One region of the Micromonospora coriariae genome, then DNA from elsewhere that is predicted to be linked to it. Evidence: riboswitches for the same ligand, from Rfam matches in the RefSeq annotation. Region 1 holds a riboswitch; the other holds the start of a gene.

Region 1 (7,908 bases):
GGCGGACGTCGGCGGCGGCGGACGGACCGGGCGCCCAGCGGGCCACCCAGGGCAGCTCGTCGGACGGGGTGATGACGCCCTCCTCCAGGGCCGCATAGCGGCCGTTGAGGATGCGCTTCGCGGCGGCGGTGTCGACCGAATCGGTGTTGTCCCACAGGGCGGCGAACAGGGCGTCCACCCGGACCCGGGCCTGCCGGCAGAACAGGTCGGCCAGTTCGACGTTCTCCGGCCGGCTGTCCCGCTCGGCGGACGCCCGGACGCAGACCGCGGACATCGCGAACAGCTCCGCGCCGATGTCCACCACCCGGCCGAGGAACGCCTGCTTGCGCTCCATCTTTCCCTGCCAGCGGGACATCGCGTAGAACGTCGACCGGGCCAGCTTGCGCGACGAGCGCTCCACCTGACGCAGGTGCGCGGCCAGCGGCCCGAACTCGGCGTACGCCGACGGGCTCTGCCCCCGGCCGACGGCCAGGGTGGGCAGCCACTTCGCGTAGAAGGCCCCGGCTCGGGCGCCGGCACGGGCCTTACGGCCCCACCCCGCCTCCGGGTCGATGATGTCGCCGGCCACCGACAGGTGGGCGTCGACCGCCTCCCGGGCGATCAGCAGGTGCATGATCTCGGTGGAGCCCTCGAAGATCCGGTTGATCCGCAGGTCGCGCAGCATCTGCTCGACCGCGGCCGGGCGTTCGCCGCGGGCGGCCAGCGAGTCGGCCGTCTCGTACCCCCGGCCGCCCCGGATCTGGATCAGCTCGTCCGCGATCTTCCAGGCCATCTCGCTGGCGTACAGCTTGACGAGCGCGGCCTCGATCCGGATGTCGTTGCGGTCGTCGTCGGCGAGCAGGCAGCAGAGATCGAGCATGGTCTCCATGCCGTACGTGGTGGCGGCGATGAAGGCGAGCTTCTGGGAAACGGCCTCGTGCTCGCCGACCGGCCGGCCCCACTGGACCCGGTCGGCGGCCCACTCCCGGGCCACGTTGAGCGCCCACTTGCCGGCGCCCACGCACATCGCCGGCAGCGACAGCCGGCCGGTGTTCAGCGTGGTCAGGGCGATCTTCAGACCCTTGCCCTCGCCGCCGATCACGTTCTCGGCGGGCACGAACACGTCGTGGAACCGGGTCAGGCTGTTCTCCAGGCCGCGCAGGCCGACGAACTCGTTGCGCCGCTCCACTGTGATGCCCGCGCTGTCGCCGTCCACCACGAACGCGGTGATCCCGCCGCGCCGCCCCTCGGTGGCCGGCACCCGGGCCATCACCACCAGCAGGGTGGCGACGATGCCGTTGGTGGCCCAGAGCTTCACGCCGTTGAGCCGGTAGCCGGTGCCGTCCTCGGTCGGCTCGGCGGTGGTGGCCAGCCGGGCCGGGTCGGAGCCGACGTCCGGTTCGGTGAGCAGGAACGCGGACACCTCGCCGGCGGCGAGCCGGGGCAGGAAGCGCTGCTTCTGCTCGGCGGTGCCGAACATCTTCAACGGCTGCGGCACCCCGATCGACTGGTGCGCCGAGAGCAGCGCGCCGATCGCCGGGCTGATCGAGCCGGCCAGCATCAGCGCCCGGCAGTAGTGCAAGTTGCTCAGCCCGAGACCGCCGTACTTGCGGTCGATCTTCATGCCGAACGCGCCGAGGTCGGCCAGCCCGTGGAACACCGCGTCCGGGATGGACGCGTCGCGCTCGATGGCCGCGCCGTCCACTTCGGAGGTCAGGAAGGCGCGGAACCGGCCGAGGAACTCGTCGGCGCGGGCCACGTCGTCCGGGTCGGACCGGGGCCACGGGTCGATCAGGTCGAGCCGGAACCGGCCGAGGAACAGCTCCTTGCCGAAGCTGGGCCGGTCCCACGCGGACTCGCGAGCCGCCTCGGCGACCTGCCGCGCCTCCTTCTCGGAGACCTGCCCCGCCTCCGTCGGCAACGGCGCCGCGGCGCCGGCGGTGCTCGGAGCGGTGCCGGGATCGGGGCCGTCCGCTGCCGGTCGGCCGTTCTGCGTCGTGGTCACGGCTGCCCCCTCGAACCTCGGTGCGGCTGCGTCGACGTGCGCGACTACCGTCACGCTACCCCCGGGTGTTACTCAGGGGTAGCGGTCCGTGAAGATCGAGTTCGATACCCGGTCGCCGGTCTCAGTTGGCGAGGGTGCGTGGGTCGTCATCGTCGTCGTCGATGTCGTCGTCGCCCCAACTGCGTCGGGAGAACGGCAGGATCAGCCAGAAGGTGAGGAACCAGAGCCCGGCCAGCGCGCTGAGCACGAACGCGATCGGCCGGTCCAGCACGAAGTCGGTGATCAGCAGCACCGCGCTGACCATGGAGATCAGCATGAAGGCGAGCCCGCCGGTGGCCATCCGGTGCGCGAACCGGACCAGCTCCGGCTTGCGCCCCTGCCGGAACAGCGCCCGGTGGAACGCCACCGGCGAGATGATCAGCGCGGTGGCGGCGGCCGCGGCGAGCAACGCGACGATGTAGACGTCCCGCTGGAACTCGTTGGTGCGGGTGAACCCGTTGCTGAACGGCAGGGTGAGCAGGAAGGCGAAAAGGATCTGCACGCCGGTCTGGGCGACCCGCAGCTCCTGCAACAGGTCGGCGAAGTTGCGCTGCCAACGCTGCTTCTCGGTCTCCTTGGACACGCGCTACCTCCGGTGAGACGGTACTGCCAGCGGTACGGGCTGCCGCCGGCAAGGCAAGTGCCCCACCCGGTCGGGTGCGAAACGGGTTCACGAGCCCTCCCGGCCCGTCACCGGGACACCGGCACCGCCCGGACGAGCCTCAGGCGCCGCGCCGGATGCGGCCCGCGTACCGGGCCTCCAGCGCCGCGTTGTGGGCGTCGCCGTCCGGGATGTTCGCCGACAGGTAGACCGGGGGCCGCTCCCCCGCGGCCAGCAACCTGGCCACCACCTCCACGGTGACCTGCTGGGCCAGCAGCGCCGCCGTGATCGAGGAGACCGCGCCCACCGTGCCACCGTCGGGCAGCGGCAACGTCGCGTCGCCGTACGGTGCGCCGTTGTCGAGCACCACGTCGGCGAGGTCCGCCAGCTTGCGCCCGGACGGGTGGCGGGAGGTCATCCGGCCGGAGTGCTGTGCGGAGGTGATCGCCACCAGCCCATGGCCGTGCTGTTTGACGAGCGTGGCGAACTCCACCATCGCGCCGTTGACCCCGGAGTTCGACGCGAGCACGAAGACGTCGCTGGGCCGCACCGGGGCCAGCTCGTACAGCCGGTGCGCCACCGCCGGGTCCCGCTCCAGCAGCGGGCCGAGCCGGTCGGCCGGTTCGCCGCCGAGCAGCACCAGGTCACGCAGCGCGATCCGGTTGGTCGGCACCAGACCGCCCGCCCGGCCAGCGATCTCCATCGCCAGGGCCTCGGAGTGCCCGGTGCCGAAGGCGTGCACCACACCGTCGGCACGCACCGCGTCGGCGATCAGGTCGGCGGCCCGCCCCACCGCCGCCCGCTGGCTCTCGGCCACCCGGCCGATCGTCTCGGTCACCACGGCCAGGTAGTCCTCGGCACTCACCGTCATGCGTCCTCCGTTGTCCGGTTGCGGGCGAACCATCCCACTGCGAAGTCGACCGCCGCCCGCTGACGCATCAACCTCCCGGTCCCGGTGCCGACCCGTGCGGTACGGACCGCCCCGGTCGCCTCCAGGTCCCGGCCCAACGCGTCGAAGTCGGTCTCGTCGAGCCGTACGTCCTGCCACCACACCCATTCGCGGCCACCGTCAGCGGTGCGTATCGCGGCGCCCAACTGCTCGCGGGGTGGTGCCGGAAGCCGGTACTCGGCCAGGTGCAGCGAGGTGTTCACCCCGTGGTCCACACCGAGCAGCAGCACGTGGGCGTCGAGGTCGTAGAGCCGGGCCAGCGGGGAGCCCTCGCCGAGCATGTCGGCCCGGGTGTGCCCGGCCACCACCTGTTCGGCGGCCGGACCGAGGGCGGCGAACGACACGTGGGGATGCGAGCTGCGCAGCGCTCCGGGCCAGCAGCGGACCGTCTCGGCCAACACGCCCATGAAGCGGCTCGGGGTGACCGCCGGATCGAATCCGGGCATCTCGGCGCGGATCAGCGGCCACCAGTCCACCGGCACCGGCGGGTCGCGCCACTGCGCGGGGTCGCTGTTGTCCGGGGTGTGGGTGGGCACCACGATCGTGCCGTCCGGGCCGAGCGCGTCGCGCAGGGCGAGCACCAGCGCCTGCGGCCCGCCGCAGACGAAACCCAGCTGACGCAGCCCGGCGTGCACCAGCAGCGTCCCGCCGGGGCGTACGCCCAGCATGCGCAGTTGCGCGGCGATCGAGCGTCGGGTGCCCGGCCCGCCGCTGTCCATCGTCATGGTGTTCTTCTCGGCCGACATGGCTCAGGCCGTTCCGCTGGTTCTGGCCAGGATCGCCTCGGCCAGCGGACCGGGCGCGGCGTCCGGGATCCAGTGGCTCACGCCGGGTAGTTGGACGAAGCGGTAGTCCCCGGTGACGTTGGCGGCGCACGCCTCGGCGGCGGTCCGGCCGATGGCGATGTCCCGGTCGCTCCACACGTACGTGGTGGGAACCGCGACCGGGCCGACGCCGGCCAGGTCTGCGCGGGACATCGCCCGATACCAGTTCAGCGCCGCGGTGAGCGCGCCCGGCTCGCGCATCGGGTCGGCGTAGTGGTCCACGCGGGACGCGTCGCCCACCCCGGTGAGCAGCTTGCGCAGTGCGGTGGCGTTCCACGCCAGCAGCACCTTCTCCGCCTTGCCCGGCTTGCGGAACAGCGCGATGTACGACGAGCGCGCCTTCTGCTGGCCGTCGGTGGCGAGCGCGTGCGCCATGGCCGCCGGATGTGGCACGGACACCGCGGTCAGCGTACGGACCCGCTCGGGGTGCCGGGCGGCCAGCGCCCAGGCCACGATCGCTCCCCAGTCGTGGCCGACCAGGTGGACGGCGTCCAGCCCGAGCGCGTCCAGCACCGCCACCGCGTCGGTGACCAGTTCGGGGATCCGGTAGTCGGGGACAGCCGCCGGCCGGGCGCCCGGCGAGTAGCCCCGCTGGTCCAGCGCGTACGTGCGCAACCCGGCGGCGTGCAGCGCGGTGGCGACCTCGTCCCACTCGCCGGAGTGCTGGGGGAAGCCGTGCAGCAGCAGGACGGGCGCGCCGTCCGGTGGGCCACCGGCGCGTACGTCGAACGTGAAACCCCGTGCGTCAACCCGCATGATCGTCAGCCTACCCAGCCCAAGTCTCCTGAACCGGACGCTGCGTCGGGCGGACGCCCTGCTGGGCCGGTACCCCTGGTCGGTGCTAGCGTCAGCGAGACAACTTCACATCCGACAGGGGAGCGCACAGCGCTGAGAGTGCGGGCACGCCCGCAGACCCTCGAACCTGATCTGGGTAATGCCAGCGCAGGGAGTTCGGTCGACCTCCAGCCGCGCCGCCGTCCGGTGCCACCGGGCGCGCGGCGTGCGTCTTCTCCTGGTTCGCAGTCAGGACTGGGAGCATTCACATGAACCACAGCGACACCAACCGCTGGCGCACCATCGACATCGTGGTCGCCTCGGTGATCGCGGTCGCCTTCGGCGTCATCTTCTGGGCCTGGGGCCTGGTGTGGAGCGCCACCGAGGGCGCGTTCGCCTTCTTCCCGCCGGCGCAGACCCTGATCTACGGCGTCTGGCTGATGCCGGCCGTGGTCGGCGGCCTGGTCATTCGCAAGCCCGGCGCCGCGCTCTACTGCGAGACGGTCGCCGCGGTACTCTCCGCGCTGCTGGGCAGCCAGTGGGCCGGCACGGTGATCCCGCAGGGCATCGTGCAGGGCCTCGGCGCCGAGCTGGCCTTCGCGGCCTTCCGGTACCGCTCGTTCCGGCTGCCGTCCGCGGTGGTGGCCGGTGCGCTGACCGGACTCAGCGCCGCGCTGTTCGACTTCTTCGTCTGGAACGCCGAGTACGACCTGGCCGACTACCGCGTTCCGTACGCGCTGCTCACCATCGTCAGCGCCACCGTGATCGCCGGCGTCGGCGGTTGGGTCCTGACCCGCGCCCTGGCCAACACCGGCGTCCTGGACCGCTTCCCGGTCGCCCGCGACCGCGCCGCCATCTGACCCCACCCGTGTCGATCATGAGGTTGGCCCTCGGGTGGATCTCCGGAAGTGCCGCCAACCTCATGATCGACGGGGCAGGGTGGAGCCGGCGGCGGGGCTGGGGGGTGTGGTGAGCGGGGTTCAGCTGCGGGGGTTCGGGTGGCGGCACGCCGGGCGCCGGGCGTGGGCCGTGCGCGGCGTGGACCTGCGGGTCGAGGCCGGGGAGCGGGTGTTGTTGCTCGGTCCGTCGGGGGCCGGCAAGAGCACGCTGCTCAGCGCGCTGGCCGGGCTGCTGCCCGAGGACTCCGGCGAGCAGGAGGGCACCGTCGAGATCGACGGGCTCGACCCGCGCAAGGGCCGGGAACGGGTCGGCATCGTCTTTCAGGACCCGGAGACCCAGCTGGTGATGGCCCGCAGTGGCGACGACGTCGCCTTCGGGCTGGAGAACCGGGGGGTGCCGGCGGGCGAGATCTGGCCCCGGGTGGACGAGGCGCTGCGCCGGGTCGGCTTCCCGTACGACCGGGACCGGCCCACCGCCGCGCTCTCCGGCGGCGAGCAGCAACGCCTCGCCCTCGCCGGTGCGCTGGCCCTGCGCCCCGGCCTGCTGCTGCTCGACGAGCCGACAGCCAACCTCGACCCGGCCGGGGCCGACCTCGTCCGGCGGGCGGTGGCCGGCGCGCTGGACGCCGACACCACGCTGATCCTGGTCGAGCACCGGGTCGCCGAGGCGCTCCCGCTGGTCGACCGGGTGGTCGTCCTGGAGCCCGGCGGCGGGGTCCGCGCGGACGGCCCGCCGGAGGCGGTCTTCGCGGCGCACGGCGCCGCCCTCGCCGCGGAGGGCGTCTGGGTGCCGGGTCATCCCGTCGCCACCCGGCGGGGGCCCGCAGCCCCCGGCGAGCTGCTGCTCACCGCCGACCGGCTCGGCCTGCCGCCCCGGCTGGCCCCCACCGACCTGGTGGTACGCGCCGGGGAGGCGCTCGCCGTGCGCGGGCCGAACGGGGCCGGCAAGTCGACTCTCGCGCTGCTGCTCGGTGGGCTGCTCCGGCCGGGCGCCGGCCGGGTCACCGCGTCCGCCGAGCTGGCCGGGCCGGACCACCGCACCGCGCCGCACCGGTGGCGGGCGCCCGCGTTGGCCCGGCGGATCGGGTCGGTCTTCCAGGATCCGGAGCACCAGTTCGTCACCAGCACCGTCTTCGACGAGCTGGCGCTCGGCCCGCGTCGGACCGGCCAGCCCGAGGCGGCCGTCACGGAGACCGTGGCGGGGCTGCTGGACCGGCTGCGGCTGACCCGGCTCGCCGCAGCCAACCCGTACACCCTCTCCGGTGGAGAGGCCCGGCGGCTGAGCGTGGCGACCGCCCTGGCCACCGCCCCCCGCCTGCTGATCTGCGACGAACCCACATTCGGTCAGGACCGGCGGACCTGGCGGGAGCTGGTCGACCTCTTCGCCGACCTCCGCGACGCCGGGCACGGCGTGGTCACCGTGACCCACGACCCGGACTTCGTCGCCGCGCTCGCCGACCGAACCGTCACCCTGGAGCGATCGTGACCGGCCGCTCGATGATCAGCATCGAGCCGGTCGCCGTGCCCGGTGCGCCGCTGGCCCGCCGTAACCCGGTGGCGAAGGTGGCGGCCGCGCTGGTGTTCTCGTTCACCCTGCTGGCCACTTTGGACCCGGTGGCCCCGGCGATCGCCATCGCCGTCGAACTCGCCGTGCTGCCGCTGTTCGGCATCCGTTACGGCGTGCTGGCCCGGCGGGCGTGGCCGCTGCTGGTCAGCGCCGTCGGCATCCTGGTCACCCTGGTGCTCTTCGCCTCCGACCGGTCCGGCCGGGTCCTGCTGGACGCGGGGCCGGTGCTGGTGACCACCGGAGTGCTGCTCACCGCGCTCGGCCTGATCCT
Region 2 (7,908 bases), 660 kb from region 1:
CAACTCGCTGCCGCCGGCCTCGTCGGCCGCGGTGAGGGTGACAGTCACCGGCCCGGTGTACCACCCGTCGGTCGGGGTGCCGGAGACCGCCGCCGTGGTGACCGGCGCTGTCTCGTCGGCCGTCCCGGTGCTCAACCGGAAGTAGTCGAACGCGGCGGTCTTCGAGGCGGTCTGGTTGGCGCCGAGGGTGAACAGCCCGACCTTCGGGGTGGCCCCGACCGCGCTGTTGGTGAGCGTGGTCAACGCGGTCCAGGTCGTCCCGTCCGCCGAGTACGACGCGGTGAAGGTGTCGCCGCTGCGGGCGAGCCGCAGATGCCACACCGCACTTGTCAGGTTGGCCGCCTCCGGTTGCGGGTTCTGGACCGTGCCACCGATCTCGCTGCGGAACTCGATCCGCCGCGTCACCGGCTGGCCGGCCTGGTTGTCCGCGATGTAGTCGAACTTGAGGTAGTTGTCGTCGTCCGCCTGCACGATCAGGCCGGCCTGCTGGTACTGCTCGTTCAGCAGGCTGCCGTCGACCTTCGTCTCCAGGGTCCAGTCGCCCGACGGCGCGGTCTGGAGGATGAAGTTCTTCGGCCCGGTGTTGTCGGTGCCGTAGATGTCACCGTTGGGCACGTCGACCCGCAGCGCGCCACCGGTGACCCGGTAACCGTTCGGGTCCTCCCGCAGGATCGCGTTCCACCGGCACTTGTCGAGCGCGTCGCCGGTGAACTCGTCCGACGGCACGACCGGCCCGGCCGGGGCGTCCGGCGTGATCTGGAACCAGTCGAAGCTGGCGTCCACCACCGGTGCCTCGGTGCCGCCGTTGACCGCGAAGAGGCCGATCCGCGGGTTGGTGATGCCGTCGAGCGCGGCCGACCGTCCGACCGGGGTGAAGGTCTGCCCGTCGGCCGAGACGGCCGCTGTCAGGTCCGTCCCGTCGCTGGTGATCCGCAGGTGCACGGTGTCGCCCGCCGGTGCGGCGGTGCTGTCGGCGGCCTCGTTGCGCGGCGTGCCGGCCGTCTCCCGGATGAACTCCACCCGCCGGCTGCCGTTGTACAGCAGGTCCAGCTTGGCGTAGTTGTCGTCGTCGCCGTACACCAGCAGGCCGGCCTGCTGGTAGTTGGCAGTCACCGGCAGGGTGACCCGGGTGGTCGCCTGCCAGGCGCCGGTCGGAGCCGCCTGGAGCACCAGGTTTGTGGCGTCGTTGCGGGCACCGTAGAGGTCGCCCACCGCGGTGGGCAGCCGCAGCGCGCCGCCGGAGACCGAGTAGAGCTGGTTCTCCCGGACCACGCTGCTCCACCGGCTCTTGTCGAGGCTGGTGCCGTCGAAGTCGTCCGAACGCGCCCCGAAGCAGGACGTGTTCGGCGCGTCGACCCGCACCGGCACGGTGGCGTACGACTTCGCGCCCTTGCTGTCCGTCACCGTCAGGGTGGCGGTGAAGGCGCCCGGGCTGGTGTAGGTGTGGCTGGCGTCCAGGGTGGTCGCCGCGCCGCCGTCACCGAAGTCCCAGGCGTACGTCAGCGGGGTGTCTCCCTCGGCGTCGGTGGCCGTGCCGTCGAAGGCGACGGTGACCGGCGCGGTGCCGGTGGCCGGGGTGGCGGTGGCGGTGACCACCGGCGGCGCGTTCTCGGTGACGCCGCGGCCGAGGAAGTCCATCCAGTTGACGTTGAACAGCGACCCCGCGCCGCCGTTCGGGTCCTCGGCAACGAAGTACAGCGTGCCGCTCGCGGCACCGGTCACCGGCGCGGTCACGTCCGTGTACGTCTGCCACCCGCCGGTGCCCGGCACGGTGGCCGTGGCGACCACCGGTCCGTCGACGGCGCCGGCGCGGACCTCGACCCGGCCTCCGGAGCCGGCCGAGGCGGCCCGGAACCGGATGTCTGTGACGTTTGTCAGGTTCGCCGGGGAGAGCGACCACCAGTCGCCGTCCTCGATGAACCCGATGTTCTGGCCGCCGCCGGCGGTGTCGCCGCCGGTCTCCCGCTGCACGCCGGCGTCGCCGCCGCCGGTGCTCCCCGGTGCCCGCCCGGTGGCCGTGAAGTACTCCGCCTGCTTGCGCTTGGGCTGCAACTGCTCGATCGCCCGGCCGGTCAGCGGACCGGCGCCACCAGCGCCGCCCTCGTCGGTGTAGGTGGCCTCGAAGACCGCGAAGACGTTCGCCTCGGCGCCGTGGCCGGAGGCGAGCGACGTCTGGACGGTGCCGGTGCAGCCGGTGTGCTGCTCCAGCGGGTGGGCGTGCTCGTCGTGACCGAGCAGCACCTGCAGCCGCACCTGGTTGCAGTCGATCTGCCCGTCCTCCGGGTCGGTCACCTTGATGGTGTAGCGGACCTGGTCACCCCAGTCGAAGAACCCGCCGTCGGGTGGGAACTCGATGGTCACCGTCGGCGCGGTGTTGCCCACGGTGACCGGCACGTTGGCCACCGCGGTACGGCCCTCCGGGTTGGTGACGGTGAGCTGGGCGGTGAAGCTGCCCGCCGTGGCGTAGGTGTGCGTCGGGTTCGCCTCGGTGGAGGTCTGGCCGTCGCCGAAGGCCCAGGCGTAGGTGAGCGTGCCGCCGTCCGGGTCGCGCGAGCCGTCGCTGGAGAAGGCGACAGTCAACGGCGCGGCCCCCGACGTCGGGGTGGCCGCCGCCACCGCGATCGGCGCCCGCTCACCGGCGATGTAGTCGATCCGGTATACGCCGGAGTTGTCGTTGTTGCCGCCGAAGCCGCTGCCCCACTCGATCAGGTAGAGCGCGCCGTCCGGGCCGAACTCGAAGTCCATCGGCCGGATCATGCTCATCCCGGTGAGCAGCTGGTTGATGTCCACCAACGACTTGCCGTCGGCGGTGACCTGCATGGTGTACATCTTGTTCTGGTTCCACTCGCCGAGCAGCGCCTTGCCGTCGTAGTACGCCGGCCACTTCCGGGTGGAATTGAGGTCGGCGTCGTACCGGTAGACCGGGCCGCCCATCGGGGCACCGCCGCCGCCGATCTCCGGGTACCGCGCGTCACCGGCGTACCCGTAGTCGACGGTGGCCGGGACGACCGGCGGGAGGTTGGTCAGGCCTGTGTTGTTGGGCGAGTTGTTCACCGGCGCCGCGCAGTCGAACTTCGGGCCGCTCGGGCCGGACGGGAAGGTGTAGTCGTTGTACGCCTCGTTCGTCCCGGTGCAGTACGGCCAGCCGTAGTTGCCGGGGGTGACGATGTTCCACTCGACCAGCCCACGCGGGCCCCGGTTCGGGTTGTCCGCGTTGGCGTCCGGCCCGTAGTCCGCGACGTAGAGCGTGTTGGTCTTCGGGTCGGTGCCGATCCGGAACGGGTTGCGGAAGCCCATCGCGTAGATCTCGGGTCGGGTCTTCTCGGTGCCCGGCGCGAAGAGGTTGCCCGCCGGGACGGTGTAGGTCCCATCGTCCTCAGGGTGGATCCGGATCACCTTGCCGCGCAGGTCGTTGGTGTTGCCGGAGGTGCGCTGCGCGTCGAAGTCCTGGCGCCCCGGCCGCTCGTCGATCGGCGAGTACGCGCTCGACTCGAACGGGTTGGTGTTGTCACCGGTGGCCAGGTAGAGGTTGCCGGCGCCGTCGAAGGCCATGCTGCCGCCGGCGTGGCAGCAGGTGTTGCGCTGGGTGTCGACCCGCAGCACCTGCTTCTCGCTCGCCGGGTCGATGGCGTCACCGTTCACCGTGAACCGGGACAGCAGGTTGCGCGTGACGCCGTCGTTCGGGGCGTAGTACAGGTACACCCACCTGTTGGTGGCGAAGTCCGGGTCGAGCCGGATGCCGATCAGGCCGTCCTCGTTGCCGGTGAAGACGTCCAGGTCGAGGGCGGTGACGGTGTTGCCGGTGTCCGGCTTCACGATCTGCACGCGACCGTCGCGCTCGACGTAGAAGACCCGCCCGTCCGGGGCGATGTCCAGCTCCATCGGGTTGCTGGTGTTGCTGTCCAGGGCGACCTTCTCGAAGCTCGCGGTCTTCGAGGCGCCGCAGTCGGCGTCCGCCGCCCCGGCGGCGGTCCGGATGCCGCCGAGCAGGTGGGAGAGGAACTCCGGCTCCGCGTACGACTCCCTGGTGTGCCCGCCGCCGGTGTACCAGGAACGACCACCGTCGAAGTCCTGGCACCAGGCGATCGGGTGGTCGGCGCCCATCGCGCCGGCGCCCGGGGTGTAGCTCTTCTCGTCCAGGCTGGCCAGCACGTGCACGTCCGGCCGGGGGTTGGTCTGGTAGTTGTACCACTCGTCGAAGCGGGACCAGCGGTCCGGCAGCTCGGCGGTGGACGGGTGGGCGTGGTCCTCCACCTTGACCGTGGCCTGCTGGTTCGCCGGGTGGTTGGCGAAGTACGCGCCGACGAGGTCGCCGTACCAGGCCCAGCTGTACTCGGTGTCGGAGGCGGCGTGGATGCCCACGTAACCGCCGCCGGCCCGCACGTAACGCTCGAACGCGGCCTGCTGCTCGGCGTCCAGGACGTCGCCGGTGGTGGAGAGCCAGATCACCGCCTGGTATTTCGCCAGATTGGCGTCGGTGAACGCGCCACCGTCCTCGGAACTGTCCACGGTGAATCCGTTGGCCGCGCCGAGTTGTTGGATCGCGGCGAGACCTGTGGGAATGGAGTCGTGGCGGAAGCCGGCCGTCTTGGAGAACACCAGAACGGAGAAGGGATCGGCCTCAGCCTTTGGCGCCTTCGGCGCCACCTGGCTGACCGGGGCCGCGGCTTGCGCATCCCTCACGGGGACCTGCGCGGCGGCGGGTGCCGCCTGTGCCGGCAGGCCGAAGAGGGTCGTCGAGGCGAGGGCCAGGGAGATCAGGGTCGCGGTGATGGGTACGCGGGCACGACGAGAATGGGACACGCCGCCTCCTATGTCGCGGTGGACAGGGATCGCGGGGGCCGGCTCGCCGAAGACCGTCCCGGATGGAGCCGGTGCGGGTGCCGTGCCAGGGCATCCACGCCAGCATTTTGTCGAATCGCTGAACAAATTAATTCGGTTCGATCAATGTCCGGCAAGATGCCGGCGGGTAACGGTTCTGCAACGGTGGGCGACATTCCGAACAGGACCGTATGAAGCGCCCAACGGATCTCGCGGAGCGGGGTGATTCTCGCCCGCCCGGTCGCCCGCCGACCCCGCCTTGGCAGGCGGCCGGATCTGTCGTACGGTGACACGCAAGTAACCCACGGGAGCCCGGTGTACCGGGCTGAGAGGGGGGCTGACAGCCCCCGACCGTCGAACCTGATCCGGGTAATGCCGGCGCAGGGAGGAGCGTTGCCGTGCCGTCCCTTGGGCGACTGCATCTGATCACCGACACCCGACCCGGACGGGATCCACTCACCGTGGTCCGGGCCGCCCTCACCGCGGCCCGCGCCGACCTGGTGGTGCAGGTCCGGGTCGAGGACTCCGCCACCGACCGTGAGGCGTACGACCTGGCCCGGCGGGTGCTCGCGCTCTGCATGCCGTACGGGTCGACCTGCCTGGTCAACGACCGGTTGCACGTGGCGCTGGCGGTGGGCGCCGCCGGTGGACACGTCGGTGCCGACGACCTGCCGGTCGCCGCCGGCCGCCGGGTGCTCGGCCCCGACGGCGTGCTCGGGGCCACCGCCCGGGCACCGGAGACGGCGATCGAGGCCGTCGCCGCGGGGGCCAGCTACCTGGGCGTCGGGCCGTGCCACACCACCAGCACCAAATCCGGGCTGCCGGACCCGATCGGCCCGGCGGGGGTACGCGCGGTCAGCGACGCCGTCGACGTACCGGTCGTCGCGATCGGTGGGGTGACCGCCGCCCGGGTGCCGGCGCTGCGGGCCGCCGGGGCGTACGGGGTGGCGGTGGTGGGCGCGGTATCGGGCGCCGCCGACCCGGCCCGGGCCACCGCCGAGCTGCTCGGGGCGCTGACGTGTTAACAGGGGGCCCTTCCTCTACAGAATCCGTTAACAAGGGGCCCTTCCTTGCGGACGTGGCGGTGGTGGGGGCGGGGCCGATCGGGTTGGCGATCGCCTGGCGGTGCGCCGCCCGGGGGCTTCGGGTGGTGGTGCACGACCCGGCCCCCGGTTCGGGGGCGTCGGCGGTGGCCGCCGGAATGCTCTCTCCGGTGGCCGAGGCGTACTTCGGTGAGCGGCAGCTGACCGGGTTGCTGCTGGCGTCCGCCGCCCGCTGGCCGGCGTTCGCGGACGAGCTGACCGAGGCGAGCGGCGTCGAGCTGGGCTACCGGACCGAGGGCACCCTGCTGGTGGGGCTGACCGCGGACGACCTGGCCGAGGCGCGCCGGCTCTGGGCGTACCAGCAGGGGCTAGGTTTGCCGGTCACCCCGCTGCGCCCCACCGAGCTGCGCGACCGCGAGCCGGCGCTCGCGCCGCGGGTGCGCGGCGGGGCACTCGCGTCCACCGACCACCAGGTCGACCCGCGGTTGCTGGTGCCGGCGCTGCGCACGGCCGCGCAGCGGGCCGGCGCGGTGCTCGCGCCGCAGGCGGTCCGTTCTCTCTCCGACGTGGACGCCCGGGTCACCGTGGTCGCCGCCGGCTGCGGCGCCGCCGCCCTCACCGGCCTGCCCGTCCGGCCGGTGAAGGGCCAGATCCTCCGGCTGCGCGCGCCCGGCGGCGCGGCGCCGGGCTTCCGGCACGTGATCCGGGGGTACGCCGACGGCGAGCAGGTCTATCTGGTGCCCCGCGCCGACGGCGAGGTGGTGCTCGGCGCGACGGTCGAGGAGCGGTCGGACACCACGGTCACCGCCGGTGCGGTGCTGCGCCTGCTCCGTGCCGGCGTCGACCTGCTCCCGGAGCTGGCCGAGTACGACCTGGTCGAGACGGTCGCCGGGCTGCGCCCGGGCACCCCGGACAACGCACCGATCCTCGGGCCGCTGCCCGCCCGGCCGGACGTGCTGGCCGCCACCGGGCACCACCGGCACGGCATCGTGCTCACCCCGATCACCGCCGACCTGATCGCCGACCTGGTCACCACCGGTGTGGCCGACCCGCTGCTCACGCCCTTTCATCCGGGCCGGTTCGCCGCCGCCGGCCCGGATCCCACCAACGCGGCCGGTCGGTTGGCCGGGCCCGGTGCGGCCGATGTCGGTGCACCTGATCGGACGACGGAGGAGGACCTGTGGAGTTGACTGTGAACGGGAGCGGGCGCAGCGTCCCCGGTGGCGCCTCGGTGGCCGATCTGGTCAGCGATATCGTGCCGCAGCAGCGCGGGGTGGCGGTCGCGGTCAACGGCGAGGTGGTGCCCCGGGCCGGCTGGCCGACCACTGCGCTGCGCGACGGTGATCGCGTCGAGTTGCTCACCGCCGCGCAGGGCGGGTGACGGCCGTGCCGTTCGAGCTGGGCGGGGCGACGTTCACCTCGCGGCTGATCCTCGGCACCGGCGGCGCCGCGAACCTGCACGTGCTGGAGCGGGCGATCCGGGCGTCCGGCACCGAGCTGGTCACTCTGGCGCTGCGCCGGGTGGACACCGCGCCGGGCTCGGCCGGTGGGCTGCTGGAGCTGCTGGACCGGTGCGGGGTAAGGCTGCTGCCGAACACCGCCGGCTGCCACACCGCGACCGAGGCCGTGAAGGTGGCCCGGCTGGCCAGGGACGCGTTCGACACCGACTGGATCAAGCTGGAGGTGATCGGTGACGAGCGGACCCTGCTGCCCGACGGGGTCGAGCTGCTCCGTGCCGCCGAGGAACTGGTCGCCGACGGCTTCACCGTGCTGCCGTACACCAGCGACGACCCGGTGCTCGCCCGCCGGCTGGCCGACGTGGGCTGCGCCGCGGTGATGCCGGCCGGCGCGCCGATCGGCTCGGGACTCGGCATCGGCAACCCGCACCACATCCGGCTGATCCGGCAGGGCGTGGACGTGCCGGTGATCCTGGACGCCGGCATCGGCACCGCGTCCGACGCGGTCCTGGCGATGGAGCTGGGCTGCGACGCTGTGCTGCTGGCCAGCGCGGTCACCCGGGCCGCGGACCCGGTCGCGATGGCGA

The links. Region 1 has a riboswitch for thiamine pyrophosphate ahead of GA0070607_RS19330 (ECF transporter S component). Riboswitches for the same ligand answer to the same signal wherever they lie in the genome.
Region 2: it holds a riboswitch for thiamine pyrophosphate, as region 1 does, so the genes downstream of both, thiE (thiamine phosphate synthase) here and GA0070607_RS19330 (ECF transporter S component) in region 1, are expected to answer to the same signal.

Annotation. Positions count from the first base shown of each region.
Region 1 covers NZ_LT607412.1:4,111,893-4,119,800, reverse strand. Annotated here, with positions in the region: gene GA0070607_RS19355 (acyl-CoA dehydrogenase family protein) at 1-1,984, opposite strand, end outside; gene GA0070607_RS19350 (DUF6328 family protein) at 2,106-2,606, opposite strand; gene GA0070607_RS19345 (sugar isomerase domain-containing protein) at 2,746-3,495, opposite strand; gene GA0070607_RS19340 (aminoglycoside N(3)-acetyltransferase) at 3,492-4,298, opposite strand; gene GA0070607_RS19335 (alpha/beta fold hydrolase) at 4,323-5,153, opposite strand; TPP riboswitch at 5,260-5,364, shown strand; gene GA0070607_RS19330 (ECF transporter S component) at 5,441-6,031, shown strand; gene GA0070607_RS19325 (ABC transporter ATP-binding protein) at 6,141-7,556, shown strand; gene GA0070607_RS19320 (energy-coupling factor transporter transmembrane component T family protein) at 7,568-7,908, shown strand, end outside.
Region 2 covers NZ_LT607412.1:3,452,741-3,460,648, forward strand. Annotated here, with positions in the region: gene GA0070607_RS16255 (ThuA domain-containing protein) at 1-4,803, opposite strand, end outside; TPP riboswitch at 5,116-5,225, shown strand; gene thiE (thiamine phosphate synthase) at 5,220-5,846, shown strand; gene thiO (glycine oxidase ThiO) at 5,840-7,054, shown strand; gene thiS (sulfur carrier protein ThiS) at 7,045-7,245, shown strand; gene GA0070607_RS16275 (thiazole synthase) at 7,242-7,908, shown strand, end outside.